3 regions of the Pseudomonas sp. E102 genome follow, and region 1 is predicted to be linked to each of the others. Evidence: predicted binding sites of a transcription regulator. Region 1 holds the regulator's gene; each other region holds the start of a gene.
The links. The regulator FliA, encoded in region 1, starts transcription of late flagellar genes. The targets are predictions, from matches to a motif close to CTAAAGTTTNNNNNNNNNNNGCCGNTAA.
Positions count from the first base shown of each region.

Region 2: motA (flagellar motor stator protein MotA) is a predicted target of FliA. The motif match lies at 3,098-3,125, and genes of this name have one in related genera.
Region 3: flgM (flagellar biosynthesis anti-sigma factor FlgM) is a predicted target of FliA. The motif match lies at 3,796-3,823, and genes of this name have one in related genera.

Region 1 covers NZ_CP084025.1:917,325-922,540, forward strand. The annotation lists gene flhF (flagellar biosynthesis protein FlhF) at 1-129, shown strand, start outside; gene fleN (flagellar synthesis regulator FleN) at 246-1,076, shown strand; gene fliA (RNA polymerase sigma factor FliA) at 1,073-1,816, shown strand; gene DOCECA_RS04380 (chemotaxis response regulator CheY) at 1,984-2,355, shown strand; gene DOCECA_RS04385 (protein phosphatase CheZ) at 2,374-3,159, shown strand; gene DOCECA_RS04390 (chemotaxis protein CheA) at 3,190-5,216, shown strand, end outside.
Region 2 covers NZ_CP084025.1:4,340,603-4,345,818, reverse strand. The annotation lists gene asd (archaetidylserine decarboxylase) at 1-613, opposite strand, end outside; gene DOCECA_RS19740 (rhodanese-like domain-containing protein) at 631-1,446, opposite strand; gene DOCECA_RS19735 (HDOD domain-containing protein) at 1,489-3,027, opposite strand; gene motA (flagellar motor stator protein MotA) at 3,194-4,045, shown strand; gene motB (flagellar motor protein MotB) at 4,208-5,216, shown strand, end outside.
Region 3 covers NZ_CP084025.1:3,464,183-3,469,398, reverse strand. The annotation lists gene DOCECA_RS15850 (glutamine synthetase family protein) at 1-588, shown strand, start outside; gene DOCECA_RS15845 (MFS transporter) at 659-2,026, shown strand; gene DOCECA_RS15840 (flagellar brake protein) at 2,090-2,836, opposite strand; gene DOCECA_RS15835 (flagella synthesis protein FlgN) at 2,929-3,396, opposite strand; gene flgM (flagellar biosynthesis anti-sigma factor FlgM) at 3,445-3,759, opposite strand; gene flgA (flagellar basal body P-ring formation chaperone FlgA) at 3,932-4,696, opposite strand; gene DOCECA_RS15820 (chemotaxis protein CheV) at 4,775-5,216, shown strand, end outside.

The DNA of each region.
Region 1 (5,216 bases):
CATCTGCCGCGCCGTCATCAACTGGTCAGTCGTGCCGTGAGTGTGCAAATGCAGGAAGAACCCAGCGAAGAAGCCATGGCTGACATGTTCGCTGATATCTACCACAGCCCGACCAAGCAGGTTGGCTGAGGTATTCATGAATATTTTTTGTACCTACATCGATGGTCTGCCATGCATTGTTCCGTATGTGAACGCGCAGCCAGTAATGTGGCCTCCGTCTAAGTAAGACAAGGTAAAGAACGAACATGGGCAGCATGCATCCCGTACAGGTGATCGCGGTGACCGGCGGCAAAGGTGGCGTCGGGAAGACTAACGTGTCAGTGAACTTGTCCCTGGCTCTGGCAGAGCTTGGCCGACGGGTCATGCTGCTGGACGCCGACCTGGGCCTGGCGAACGTCGACGTGCTGCTGGGGCTCACACCCAAGCGCACGCTGGCGGACGTGATCGAAGGGCGCTGTGAATTGCGCGACGTGCTGTTGCAAGGCCCCGGCGGGATTCGCATCGTGCCGGCCGCCTCCGGCACCCAGAGCATGGTTCACCTGACCCCGGCGCAGCACGCCGGCCTGATCCAGGCCTTCAGCGACATCGGTGACAACCTCGATGTGCTGGTGATCGACACGGCAGCCGGTATCGGTGACTCGGTGGTCAGTTTCGTGCGCGCCGCCCAGGAAGTGTTGCTGGTGGTCTGCGACGAACCGACGTCGATCACCGACGCCTACGCGCTGATCAAACTGCTTAACCGCGACTATGGCATGAACCGCTTTCGCGTCCTGGCCAACATGGCCCAAAGCCCACAGGAAGGACGCAACCTGTTCGCCAAGTTGACCAAGGTCACGGATCGCTTCCTGGACGTCGCCCTGCAATACGTCGGCGCAGTGCCTTACGACGAAAGCGTACGCAAGGCTGTCCAGAAGCAACGTGCCGTTTATGAAGCTTTTCCTCGTTCCAAATGCGCCCTGGCGTTCAAGGCGATCGCCCAGAAGGTCGACACCTGGCCGCTGCCGGCCAACCCACGTGGGCATCTGGAATTTTTCGTCGAGCGTCTCGTGCAACAAACAGCAGGGCCCGTGTTATGACAGCCAGCGGTTACAACCATCTCTACAAAAAATCGGCACGGGACGCCCAGTACGAATTGATCGAGCGTTACGCGCCACTGGTCAAGCGCATCGCCTACCACTTGCTGGCGCGTTTGCCGGCCAGTGTCCAGGTCGAGGACTTGATCCAGGCGGGCATGATCGGCCTGCTCGAAGTGTCGAACAAATACGACGCGAGCAAGGGCGCCAGTTTCGAGACATACGCCGGTATCCGTATCCGCGGGGCGATGCTCGATGAGGTCCGCAAGGGCGACTGGGCGCCGCGTTCGGTGCATCGCAACACCCGCATGGTCAGCGACGCGATTCGTGCGATTGAAGCGAAAACCGGGCGAGACGCTAAAGATCACGAGGTTGCGGCCGAACTCCAGTTGAGTCTCGATGATTATTACGGGATTTTGAACGATACCTTGGGCAGTCGCCTGTTCAGTTTCGACGACCTGTTGCAGGACGGCGAACACGAAGGGCTGCACGAGGACGGCGCGAGTGCTCACATGGAGCCGTCGCGCGACCTGGAAGATGAACGTTTCCAGAGCGCCCTGGCGGATGCGATTGCCAATTTGCCGGAGCGTGAGCGACTGGTCTTGGCGCTGTACTACGACGAAGAGCTGAACCTCAAGGAAATCGGTGAAGTCCTGGGGGTAAGCGAATCGCGGGTCAGCCAGTTACATAGCCAGTGCGCGGCCCGCTTGCGGGGGCGTTTGGGGGAGTGGCGAGCGCGCTGACGAGCAGTGTGGGGACGCTGCGAGCGGGGCTGGCATGGCGTATGCCGGGCCAGTCTCCATCCGTTGTGCTCCATACCGTTGTCGAGTGTTGTGCCGGATTGATTGAAATGGCGCGTCTAGGTGCTGGGCGCGTTTAAGACTGCTTGGAGGTCGAATTGGACAAGAACATGAAAATCCTCATCGTTGATGACTTCTCAACGATGCGGCGGATCATAAAAAACCTGTTGCGTGACCTCGGGTTCACCAACACGGTCGAGGCCGACGATGGCACAACCGCCATTCCGGTCCTCAACAGCGGGAGCATCGACTTTCTGGTGACTGACTGGAACATGCCTGGCATGACCGGTATCGACTTGCTGCGCCACGTGCGCGCCGACGAAAAACTCAAGCACCTCCCGGTGCTGATGGTCACTGCCGAAGCCAAGCGCGAGCAGATCATCGAAGCGGCCCAGGCCGGTGTGAACGGCTATGTGGTCAAACCCTTCACGGCCCAGGCGTTGAAAGAGAAGATCGAAAAAATCTTCGAACGCATCGGTTAACGGCGCCACGGGGGAGCTATGGACAACGAATCTTCAATGGGCGATTTCGAATCGACCCTGAAAAAACATGCCCGCGAACTGGTAGACAGCCTTGAAAAGGGCCGCTTCGGCGATGCGGTTCAAATGATTCATGAGCTCAACCAGACCCGTGATCGCGGTCTGTACCAGGAAGTCGGCAAGCTCACCCGTGAACTGCACAGCGCGATCGTCAATTTCCAGATCGATCCGAACATGCCGCAGGCCGAGGAAGTCTCGCAGATCACCGACGCCACCGAGCGCCTGGGTTATGTGGTCAAGCTGACCGAAGCCGCAGCGAACCGCACCATGGACCTGGTGGAAAGCGCAACGCCCCTGGTCAACGGCCTGAGCGAGGAAGCCCAGGCGTTGAGCACCGATTGGGGACGGTTCATGCGTCGCGAAGTCGGCGCCGAGGAGTTCCGGGAGCTGGCCCGTCGGGTTGACGGTTTCCTGGCGCGCAGCAGCGCCGAGAATCGCGCCGTGGCCAGCAACCTCAACGACATTCTGCTGGCCCAGGACTATCAAGACCTGACCGGCCAGGTGATCAAGCGTGTGACCCAGCTGGTCACCGAAGTGGAAAGCAACCTGCTCAAACTGGTGCTGATGGCTAGCCAGGTCGACCGCTTTGCAGGTATCGAACACGACCGTGAAGCGATGCTTGCCGAAAAAGATCCACAAAAACATCTCTCTCAGGGTGAAGGTCCGCAGATTCATGCCGATAAAAGAGAAGACGTTGTGTCCGGTCAGGACGATGTGGACGATTTGCTGTCCAGCCTTGGATTCTAAGTTTTAGCCCTATTTTAGGAGCAGCCATTAATGAGCTTCGGCGCCGATGAAGAGATCCTTCAGGATTTCCTGGTTGAGGCCGGCGAGATTCTAGAGCAACTATCCGAACAGCTGGTCGAGCTGGAAAGCCGACCTGATGATGCGGATCTGCTCAATGCAATTTTTCGCGGTTTCCACACTGTAAAAGGAGGCGCCGGCTTCCTCCAGCTCAATGAGCTGGTGGAGTGCTGCCACATTGCCGAGAACGTGTTCGACATCCTGCGCAAGGGTGAGCGTCGCGTCGACTCGGAACTGATGGACGTGGTGCTCGAGGCCCTGGATGCGGTCAACAGCATGTTCAGCGAAGTGCGCGAGCGCTCGCCGATCACCCCGGCCACCCCCGAGCTTCTCGCCGCGCTGTCGCGCCTGGCCGAGCCGCAGTCGGCTGACGAAGCCATGCCCGTTGCCGAGCCTGTGGTCGAAGAACCGGTTGCGCAAGAATCGGGCGACATCACCGATCATGAATTCGAATCGCTGCTGGACTCGCTGAACGCCGTCAAGGCCGAAGCCGAGGCTCCGGCCGCGCCCGCTGCGCCAGCCGCCGATGCCGCTGCCAGCGATGAAATTACCGACGATGAGTTCGAATCGCTGCTCGACCAACTGCACGGCAAGGGCCAGTTCGCCCCCGATGCGGTCGTAGCGCCGGCGGCCCCGGCTGCGCCAAAGGCAGCGGGGGATGACTCCGACATTACCGACGACGAATTCGAAGCCTTGCTCGACCAGTTGCATGGCAAGGGCAACTTTGCCGTCGACGCGTTGGATTCGGCCATCGCTTCGGCGCCGACCCCGGCCAAACCAGTGGCAGCGGCAGCCGGAAGCGACTTGATCAGCGACCACGAATTCGAATCGCGGCTCGACGAGCTGCATGGCAAGGGCAAGTTCAGCGAAGTCGGCACGGCCGCCGCCGCGCCTGCCGCTGCCGCCACGGCTGCACCCGCCGCCAAGGCCGCGCCGAAGCCGGCCGCCAAGGCGCCGGAACCGAAAGCGGAAACCCCGAAGCCTGCCGCCGCAGCGGCGCCAGCCCCGGCTCGCGCGCCTTCTGCCGCGCCCGCCGAAAAACCGGCGAGCGAAGCCGAGACCACCGTTCGCGTCGACACCGCGCGGCTGGATGAGATCATGAACATGGTCGGCGAACTGGTGCTGGTGCGTAACCGGCTGGTGCGCCTGGGCCTCAACAGCCAGGACGAAGCCATGTCCAAGGCCGTGTCGAACCTCGACGTGGTCACGGCTGACCTGCAAACCGCGGTCATGAAGACCCGGATGCAGCCGATCAAGAAAGTTTTCGGGCGCTTCCCGCGCCTGGTTCGCGACCTGGCCCGCCAGCTCAAGAAAGAAATCAACCTGGAACTGGTGGGTGAAGAGACCGACCTCGACAAGAACCTTGTCGAGGCCCTGGCCGACCCGCTGGTCCACTTGGTGCGCAACGCGGTCGACCACGGCATCGAGTCGCCGGAAGAGCGCGAAGCGTCAGGCAAGGTCCGCAGCGGCAAGGTGATCCTGGCCGCCGAGCAGGAAGGCGACCATATCCTGCTGTCGATCTCCGACGACGGCAAGGGCATGGACCCGAACGTGCTCCGTTCCATTGCCGTGAAACGCGGTGTGATGGACAAGGACGCGGCCGATCGCCTGAGCGACACCGAGTGCTACAACCTGATCTTCGCCCCGGGCTTCTCGACCAAGACCGAGATTTCCGATGTGTCGGGTCGTGGCGTGGGCATGGACGTGGTGAAAACCAAGATTTCCCAGCTCAACGGTTCGATCAACATTTACTCGACCAAGGGCCAGGGCTCGAAGATCGTCATCAAGGTCCCGTTGACCTTGGCGATCATGCCGACCCTGATGGTGATGCTGGGCAACCAGGCGTTCGCCTTCCCGCTGGTCAACGTCAACGAGATTTTCCACCTCGACCTGTCGCGCACCAACGTCGTCGATGGCCAGGAAGTGGTCATCGTACGGGACAAGGCACTGCCGCTGTTCTACCTCAAGCGCTGGCTGGTCAGCTCTGCCGCTCATGTGGA
Region 2 (5,216 bases), 2.3 Mb from region 1:
TCATCGCGCCCACCAGCACCACGGCCATCGGCCCGCGCTCGGTGTCGAAAATGCACGCGACGCGTTCGTTGCGGGCGAACAGCTCCGGGACGTTTTCGGCGGTGGTCTGGTTGACCGAGAAAATCCGTCCTGGGATGTAGACCATTTCCCGCAGGGTGCCGGCCAGCGGCATGTGTACGCGGTGGTAGTCCTTGGGCGACAGGTAGATGGTAGCGAAGTCGCCGCCCATGAATGGCGCCGCGTTGGCCGCATCCCCGCCCAGCAGTTCCAGCACGCTGAAACTATGGCCCTTGGCCTGGAACACCCGGCCATGCTCGATCGGGCCGAGCTGGCTGACGGCGCCGTCGGCGGGGCTGAGGATCGCGCCGGGCGTTTCGTCCAGGGGACGCGCACCGTCTTTCAATGCGCGGGTGAAAAACGCGTTGAAGTGTTCATAGGCAGTGAGGTCTTCCACCAGCGCCTGGGACATGTCCACCTGGTAACGCTTGGCGAACCAGGCCGTGAAGGCGTTCTTGAACCAGCGAACGCGACACTCGGCGATGCAGCCGGCCAGCCGCGACAGCAGGTGGTGCGGCAGCAGGTATTGGGAGAGGATGAACAAGCGGTTTTTCATTAACTGTCCTTAAATCTTCAAAGCTCGATGGGCGTGTCGGGATGATTGCCCCATTCGCCCCATGAACCGGCATAGCCCTTGACCCGCGGATAACCGAGCGCCTTGGCCACCAGATAGGTGAAGCCAGAGCGGTGGTGGGTCTGGCAGTGGGTGATGACTTCTTTATCGGGCGTGATGCCCAGCTGTTCGAGAATCTGCGGCATGTCCTTGCGGATGCGCAGGCTGCGCGCAGGATCCATGCCGGCCGTCCATTCGAAATTGACCGCGCCGGGGATGTGTCCGCCCCGGGCCGCCACGACTTTTTCACCGGAATATTCCAGCGGGCCGCGCGCATCCCAGATCGCCAGGTCTTTCGAGCCAAGACGGCTTTGCAGGTACTCGCGAGTGGCGGTGGGTTCGTCGTGCAGCACCAGGCTGACATCGCCGGCGGCCGGCGCCGGGGTGTCGATCGACACCGGCAGGCCCTGGTCCAGCCAGGACAACAGCCCGCCGTCGAGATAGTGGTAGTTGGAGTGCCCGATCACGTCGAGCAGCCAGATAAAACGCCCGGCCCAGCCGCCGCCTTCGTCGTCATACACCACATAGACCGCGCCAGGGTTATGCCCGAGTTCGCCGAACAGCGTTTCCAGGTCGGCCTTCGCCGGCAACAGTCCCGGCGCCGGGGGCTGGCCCAGTTGCGTGCGTTTGGGATCGACGAAGCGCGCGCCAGGAATATGGCCGGTGCTGTAGCGCGCCGCGCTGGTCAGGTCCACCAGAATCAGATTGGGAGCATCGAGGCGCGGCAAGAGCTCGTTGGGCTCGATTACCAGCGGCAAGCCAGAGAAGTCAGGCATGTGAGGTCTCCTGGGGCGCAAAGGGAAGGGATTGTAGCAAGTTCAGCGGCCACGGTTGGTAAAGCTGTGCAGGGCCCTTTCGATGCATTGCACGGTTTTGCCGAAAGCCTGAACGGTCACGTCCGAGAACGGACCGCCACCCTGGTCCGCGACCACTAGCATGATCACCCGTCCATTACACGTCAGTGAGCGCAACAGCAGGTGCTCGCCCCGGAACAGGGCGCGAAGGGCCGGAGGCAGCAAGGCGGAGAACTGGGCGTTGTTCTCTGGAGTCAGGCGAACCTGGGCCTGTTGAGCCAGTAGCCGCTGCAAGACCTTGCTTTGGCTGATGGAGAAGCTCATCGCCGCTGCTTCCTTGGGCAGGCCGGCGGTCTGATGTACACGAACACTGGTCTGGCTGCGATCGGGCATTAAAATCATCACCCGGCGCATGCCGCACGCCACCAGGGTATCTCGCGCCGAAGTGGTCAGGTGCATGGCGTTGCTGAAAGGGCTCGGTTCCACCAGCAGCGCGGCGCATTGCTTGCGCCATTGGGACAGGTCCTGGGCGCTGGGCGGGGCGGAGGGCAACAAGCCGGGATGCACGCGGCGGCTGCCCAGGGGCCAGATCAGTGCCACGGCGGGGTGCCAGAGGTCCGGCATGGTGTGCTGGCGAGCACTGTTGGCGGCTTGTTGGTGCAGTTGCTGCTGAAGTTCGTCCATCTGCATCTGTAGATACAGGCTGGTGAGGTATTGCCAGCGAGCGCTGTGCGGGCTTTCCCAGGCCTCTTGCGCCGACAGTGCCAGACCATTGGCCAGCAGCACTGTATTGGCGGGTTGATTGAGCCAGCGCCGCAGCGTCGGGTCGTCGTCTAGGCGATTTTGCTGGCGTAGCGGATGTTCGCTGTCGCGGGCGATGCGCAGCACTTTCATCAGTTCGCGGCGTTCATTCAGCAGCAGGCGATAGCCTTGCGCCACCCAGATGGGCAGGCGCCACGCCTCCACCAACGCGAGGCAGATGTTCAGCAGGCTGACGCCGAACAGTTCGCGCTCGACCTGTCTGGCCGGCTGGCGTTTATGGACGACCCGCAGCTCCCATTCCGCCAGCAGGCGTGGATGGGTCAGGGCCAAGGGCCAGAGCGGCGACAGGAACAACAGGCTGCCCCAGTGGATGTCCTGCCACAGCCGCGCCAGGCGGCTGGCGAAAAAACCATTGGCCTGTTGTGTGGCGTGCTGGCTGATCAATTGCAACTGGCGCAGGGCGACCGGTATCTGGTGCGCCGGTAGCGAAGGCAGGCGCGCGAGCAATTCCTCGGTGCGCTTGAGGCCGAGGCGGTTGATCGCCACTTCGAGGTTCTCAGCCGGCTCCGCCAGGCTGCCGTGGGTGTGATGGTTGGCTTCGCGGATGACGCTCAGGGCCAGCGCGGGGCTGTCCTGCATCAATTCGGCGATGTCGCGCAACGAGCGGCGGCTGTCGGAAATGGCCTTGCAGACCAGGTCATGACTGGCCTGGGGCACCGGTAAATGGACGCCTTCGAGCAGCTTTACCCAGCCTTCGATCGTGGTCGGTCTTGGAGTTGGAACGTTCGTTTCGTTAGCCATGGTTGGACGTGATCTTCGCATGAGGTATCTACGCCCGGAACGGGGCAAATTGGCTTTTCGCCGGAACTGGCTATAGTCTGGCGCAGTTTTGCCGATAAGTAGAAGAAGAGATTTTTCAGCTTCCGAATATGACCTTGAACCCGACTTAAATAAGTACTTTCTATCTATGGCTAAAATTATCGGCATCATTGTCGTGTTCGCGAGCGTGCTCGGCGGATACGTGCTTTCCCATGGCAAGATCGCTGCGCTGATCCAACCGTTCGAGGTGATGATCATCGGCGGTGCGGCTCTTGGCGCATTCCTCCAGGCGAACCCTGGCTATATGACCATGCATGTGCTCAAGAAATCCTTGAGCATGTTCGGCTCGCGCTTCAGCCACACCTTCTATCTTGAGGTGCTGGGGCTGGTCTACGAGATCCTCAACAAGAGCCGCCGCGAAGGCATGATGGCGATCGAGGGCGACATCGAAGACGCCGCCGCCAGCCCGATCTTCGCCAAGTACCCTTCGGTGCTGAAAGACGAGCGCATGACCGCGTTCATCTGCGATTACCTGCGCATCATGTCGTCCGGCAACATGGCGCCCCATGAGCTGGAAGGCTTGTTCGACATGGAGCTGTACAGCCTCAAGGAAGACCTGGAGCACCCATCCCACGCAGTCAACGGCATCGCCGACGGCATGCCCGGCTTCGGTATCGTTGCGGCGGTATTGGGTATCGTGGTGACCATGGCGTCCCTGGGTGAAGGCGACCAGGCTTCCATCGGCCTGCACGTGGGTGCGGCACTGGTGGGTACCTTCTTCGGTATTTTGGCCGCGTATGGTTTCTTCGGCCCGCTGGCCCACTCCCTGGCCCATGACGCCAAGGAAGAACTCAATGTCTATGAAGCCATCAAGGCTTCCCTGGTGGCCTCGGCCTCGGGCATGCCACCGTCCCTGGCGGTGGAGTTCGGCCGCAAGGTCCTGTACCCGGCGCACCGTCCAAGCTTTGCCGAGCTGGAACAAGCGGTTCGCGGTCGATAGTGCTCTGCTTTGCAGATACGTTCCTTTTTTGGCGAGTGACTGTTGCTGCCAGACAAGGCGCCGCGACGAGTCATAGCCCGCTATGGCGAGGAGCGGCAATACAGTATGGCAGCAACAGGCACCGTCAAAATGGAACAGTATTTGTGAAGCAGAGCACTCGTTATGGAGAATAACCAACCGATCATCGTCAAGCGCGTCAAGCGTATAGCTGGCGGGCATCACGGCGGCGCCTGGAAAATCGCTTTCGCTGACTTTGCCACGGCGATGATGGCGTTCTTCCTGGTGCTGTGGCTGCTGTCCACGGCGACGCCGGAACAGAAGATCGCGATCGCCGGTTACTTCAAGGACCCGGTGGGTTTTTCCGAGAGCGGCACGCCGTACATCATCGATCTGGGCGGCTCGCCTGTCCTGGCACCGGAAAATACCCTCAACCCCGAGGTCAAGTCCCAGCCCCAGCCCGACAAGGCGACCGTCGACGCCAATGAGGCCGAGGGCATGGCCGAGCAGGTCGAGCGCGAGCGTCTGGAATTGCTCCTGCAAGAGTTGCAGAACAAGGTCGAAGAAAATCCCGAATTGCAGAAGTTCAAGGACCAGATCCTGTTCGAGATCACGCCGAACGGCCTGCGCATCCAGATCATGGACGCCGACAACCGGCCGATGTTCGACTCTGGCAGCGCGCGGCTCAAGCCGTATTTCGAAGACATCCTGCTGGCCATGGCCGACACCATCAAGGCGGTGCCGAACAAGATCAGTATCAGCGGCCATACCGATGCCAAGCCGTACGTGGGCAAAGGCGATTTCGGTAACTGGGAACTCTCGGCCAACCGCGCCAACGCGGCACGTCGCGCCCTGGTGGCGGGCAGCTATCCGGATGAGCAAGTGGCGCGGGTGGTCGGTTATGCGTCTTCGGCACTGTTCGATCGCCAAGACCCTTTCAATCCGGTCAACCGGCGTATCGATATCGTGGTGTTGACCAAGAAGGCCCAAAAAGCCATCGAGGGTTCACAAGCAGACGATTCGGTGCCCGATTCGGTGCCCGGTTCGGTGCCCGATTCGGCCCAAGGCGAGGGCGCGCCAGGTGAAGTGTCGGTGCCACCGGCCGCGCCAGGTGCAGCGGTCGATCCGAACGCCTTGCCGGCGGACCAGCAGCCGGTGCCGGCCCACGAGTTGC
Region 3 (5,216 bases), 2.5 Mb from region 1:
AGTTCGATGCACATTCACCAGAGCGTCGTCGAGCTGGGCAGCGGTCGCAATGTATTCAGCGACGATGCGGGCGAGCCGACCGCGACGTTCCGGCACTTCATTGGCGGGCAGCAGGCCGGCATGGCGGATTTCACCGCGCTGTTCGCGCCAAACGTGAATTCCTACCACCGCCTCTGCCATCCATTCGCGTCGCCAAACAATGCCTGTTGGTCCCATGACAATCGTTCGGCCGGGCTGCGCATTCCTGCGAGTGCGCCGGTAGCCCGGCGGGTCGAGAACCGCTTGCCGGGAGCCGATGCCAACCCTTACCTGGCGATTGCCGCCAGTCTGGCGGCGGGGCTCCATGGCATCGAGAATCGCCTGGAACCGGGTGCCGCGATCCAGGGCGAGTTCGAGGTGCCGGAGAATCTGTCTTTGCCATGTACCTTGCATGCAGCGCTTGAACGTCTCAAGCGTAGCCACTTGGCGAAGGAACTGTTCGGTAGCGAGTTCATCGAAGGTTACGTTGCCTCGAAAACCCTGGAACTGACCAGTTTCTTTGACGAAATCACGCCCTGGGAGCGGCGCGTTTTGGCGGCCCAGGCATAACGAACCGTCGCATTCGGGCTATCTTCCAAAGATAGCCCTTACTTACCTCAAGGAGCCGCTCGGAACGCCGATGCGCCAAATCTGGAAACCTTTTCGAGCGCTTTATTTCGCCTCGCTGATGATGCTCATCGGCTCAGGCCTTCTGAGTACTTACCTGGCCCTGCGCCTGGCCGCCGACAACGTGGACAGCCTGTGGGTCGGTGCGCTGATGGCGGCGAACTATTTCGGCCTGGTGCTGGGCGGCAAGATCGGCCACCGGCTGATTGGCCGCGTCGGGCATATTCGCGCCTATTCGGCTTGCGCCGGGATCGTCGGTGCGGCGGTATTGGGCCATGGCCTGGTGAACTGGCTGCCGGCCTGGATCGTGCTGCGGATGATTGTCGGCCTGGGCATGATGTGCCAGTACATGGTTATCGAAAGCTGGCTCAACGAGCAGGCCGATGCCAAGCAACGCGGGGTAGTGTTCAGCGGCTATATGATTGCTTCCTACCTGGGGCTGGTGCTGGGCCAACTGATCCTGGTCATGCATCCGGCCCTGGGCCTTGAATTGCTGATGTTGGTGGCGTTGTGTTTCGCCCTGTGCCTGGTGCCGGTGGCATTGACCCGGCGGATTCACCCGGCGCCGTTGCATCCGGCGCCGATGGAGCCGCGCTTCTTTATCAAGCGCGTACCGCAATCGTTGACCACGGTGTTGGGCTCCGGGCTGATCGTCGGCTCCTTCTACGGCCTGGCACCGCTGTACGCCTCCCAGCAGGGCCTGAGTACCGAGCAGGTCGGCTTGTTCATGGGCTGCTGCATCTTTGCCGGCCTGCTGGTGCAATGGCCGCTGGGTTGGCTGTCGGATCGTTACGATCGGGCCCTGTTGATCCGCTGCTTCGCACTGGCCCTGGTGGTGTGTGCCTTGCCGCTGGCCATCCTGTCGAAGGCGCCGCTGGAAGTATTGTTCATCGCCGGTTTCTGCTGTTCGTTGGTGCAGTTTTGCCTGTACCCGCTGGCGGTCGCGTTTTCCAATGACCACGTCGAGGGTGATCGCCGGGTGTCGCTCACCGCGATGCTGCTAGTGACCTACGGCGTGGGCGCCAGCATCGGCCCGTTGGTGGCCGGGGTGCTGATGAAGCTGTACGGCAGCCAGATGCTCTATGGCTTTTTTGCCCTGTTTGCGTTGCTGCTGGTATGGCGGATCCGGCCGAAAGCGGTCACCAACCTGCACCAGGTCGACGACGCGCCGCTGCATCACGTGGCCATGCCGGACAACATGACCAGTTCACCCTTGGTGGCGTGCCTCGATCCGCGGGTCGACGAGCAAGTGGTGCAGGAGCAGATGCAGGCCTCGCCCAATCCGGACGTCGAGCCCGAGCCTCAACCTGAATTGGAGCCGGTCACCGAAGGCGCCAACGACGAACTGCCACCGTCCGATTTCACCCAGGCCAGGCCCTGAGACCGGCATAAAAAAAGGGCAATCCTTGCAAAGGGATTGCCCGTTTTTATAGCGCGCCGGAAATCAGAAATCGTCTTTATCGAACCGACGGGCTTCACGCTGCAATTGATACACGAAGCGTTCCACCTGGCGTTGTACCAGGCCGCTGATGTTATGGAAGCGCACGCCTGCGAACGTGGTGTTGATCCGCTCTTCGAAATGCAGGTAGCGCAGCTCCACCGGCGCGGTCATGCTGCCAAACGGTAGGGCGGCGATGAAGCGCTCGTAAACCTGGCCCAGCTGCAGCCGTTCAGTGATATCGCCATCGAAGCGCAGCTTGCAGCCGGTTGCGGAAATATCCAACAGCTTGCCATTCACCGGTGATTTGAGCTTGTCGCCTCCCAACTCCACGTTCACCAGTTGCGCCAGTTTCAATGCGGCCCGGAAGGCGTTGCGGCGTTGGTGATAAACCACTTCTTCAGGCAAGGCGCCGCGATAGCAGCGGCCATCGCTCGATTCCTGAATGGTCAATGGGCCGTTGCCCTCCCACGCGATGCGCACGCCGTCATGGAAACCCTCGACGCGAAACGGCTCGCCGGCCAGTAGGAAACGTTCACCGTCCCGAGGAATCATTTCGTCCAGGGCGATGGTGTTCGTTTCGCGATCGACATCCACCAGGTAACTCTGGAACCGCTGGCTGCGCTCGTGGAAGGTGATGATCAGCGGGTCGTGACTGTCTTGCAGCATCCGCAGATTGCCGGAGATTTCCAGAGGGGTGGCGAGGACCTTGGGCGGCTGCGGAGCATCATCCGCGTTTGAGGCATTGAACACGGTGGGTCAATCTCCAGGCAAAATACGACTACAAAGAGCCAGCATTTTGCCAGCATGTATCGCGCGTTGATAGTGCTCCGGCATCGTTCGCTTCATGCCTGGCTGAGCGGGCGGTGCTTGACCATTTTCGCGGTCGAGCCGCGAGCGTCATAGAGCGTCGGGATTTCGCCGCCATTGAGAATACGCAACTGATTGGCGGTGGCGGCCTGTTGCATCAGGATAGACTGGCCGTTTCGAGCATTGGCGGCCTGGCACTGGTTGAGCAGGTCGTTGAGCACGGCGCTTTGCGACAACAGCTGATCGCCGATCGACGATTGGCTGGCCAATTGCTCAAGGCCACTGTTATCGGCGGGCAGGTTGAGGCTGGCGAGGATTTCGCTGCGCTTGCGGCCATGCTGGTCGAGCAAAATGATCAATGCCTGCTTTTGCGCCAGAATATTTTCCAGCAGGGGCATGTCCCGCCCGTGCAATGCCAGGGCTTCGGTCTGCAACAGCTCCAACAATTGTTGCGCTGGAGCAAAGTCGTCGATGATCAGTTGCAATAAATGAGTGTCGTGCATGGCTGGCCTTGGGTCTTAAGCGTCCAAAAGCCTGGCGCAGGCGGGGGCCTAGCGCTGGGCTTCGAAGTTGAGCAGCTTGCTGGCTACACGGTTGCTGTCGACTTGATAGCTGCCATCGGCGATTGCTGCTTTCAACGCGGCCACGCGGGCGTTGTCGACGACAGGTTGATCGCGCAGCTTGTCAGTGACCTTCTGCAACTGTTGAGCCTCATTGCTGAGGTGTACCGATTCCCCGTTGCTGACAGTGGCGGCCTGGTCGGCTGGCTTGGATTTGTCGGTTTCGACGGTTTCCTTGCTGGCGCTGGTGCGCGCAGTGCCTGTCAGGGGCGAGGAGCTGTTTAAACGATTGAAATCGATGACCATGGTAAAAAACCTCTGGGTATTTGGACGCTTGCCATGTTTTCGGCCATCCCCAAAAAAACTTTAGGCTCATTTTTCAAATGAACGAGCGCACGTCCGCGCTTGCCTTCGTACAAGGCACAGTCTAGGGAACACCGAGGTCAAGCGCCAGCCTGTCTACCCTCCTTACAGCCTCTTACATAGCCACTTCCACCTGGCCAGGCGCTATCACCTGTGCCTTGATGACCCGTTGGGAATTGAGGTTTTTCACCCGAATCTGTTCGCGCATGCCACCGTTGGCCAGGGCCTCGCCGGGCATCCGCACGGCCAGGGTGCCGCTGCGAGCGGTGATGACCACCTGGTCGCCCTTGCGAACCACCTCGGCCTGTTCCAGATGCACCTGGGTCACCACCTGGTCGGCGACCATTGGTCGGACAAGTTTCTGCCCAATGGCCTCATCGACGGACGTCAGGAAACCCTGGCTGATCTGGCTGACGTCGCGCTCACGCAGCACCACGTCCTGCGGCTCGACGATCCCGGCCCGCTTGAGTGGGCGAGTGGTGGTGACAATTTCCCGGTACAGGCGCACTTGAGCGGGCACGAACACCGTCCAGGGCGCGGCGCTATCGCAACGAACCTTCACCGTGACGCGGCCCAGGGGCCTGGCCGGGCTCTCCAGCGAGGCAGTCAATTCCTTGTCGCACATCGGCATCCGCAGGCGCGGGTCGAGCTGGTTGACTTCAATCTCGTAGCGACCTTCGGTTTGACTGGTTGCCAGATAGTCTTCTACGGTGAACTCAAGAAAGCCCTGAGTGACGCCGATAAGGAGATCAGGCAAGGTTACCGCAGCGGCACCAAGGGCAGGACCGCCCGAAGCGAGCAGGCAGGCAGCCAGCAGTGCACCGAGCCAGTGGCGGCAGTGAGTGGTCAGGCGTCGAGAAAATGTCGTTTGTGCGTTCATGCCGGTTCAATAGCAAGCCCCGTGCCGTTTAGTGATGAATGCGCGTCGGACACATTAGCGTTAGGTAGGAGTCAGGGCATGGCGGGAGTGATGGATTCGGTAAACCAGCGCACACAGCTGGTGGGTCAGAATCGCCTGGAGCTGTTGTTGTTCCGTCTCGACGGCCGACAATTGTATGGGATCAACGTGTTCAAGGTTCGCGAGGTGCTGCAATGCCCCAAGCTGACCCTGATGCCGAAATCCAGTCCCGTCGTGTGCGGTGTGGCGAATATCCGGGGAGCGACCATCCCGATTCTCGACCTGGCGATGGCGACCGGTTCCGGCCGACTGCTGGACCAGAGCAATCCGTTTGTGATCATCACCGAGTACAACACCAAGACCCAAGGGTTCCTGGTGCGATCGGTGGAGCGCATCGTCAACATGAACTGGGAAGAGATCCATCCACCACCCAAAGGGACCGGCCGCGACCACTACCTCACGGCGGTGACCCGGGTCGATAACCAGTTGGTGGAAATCATCG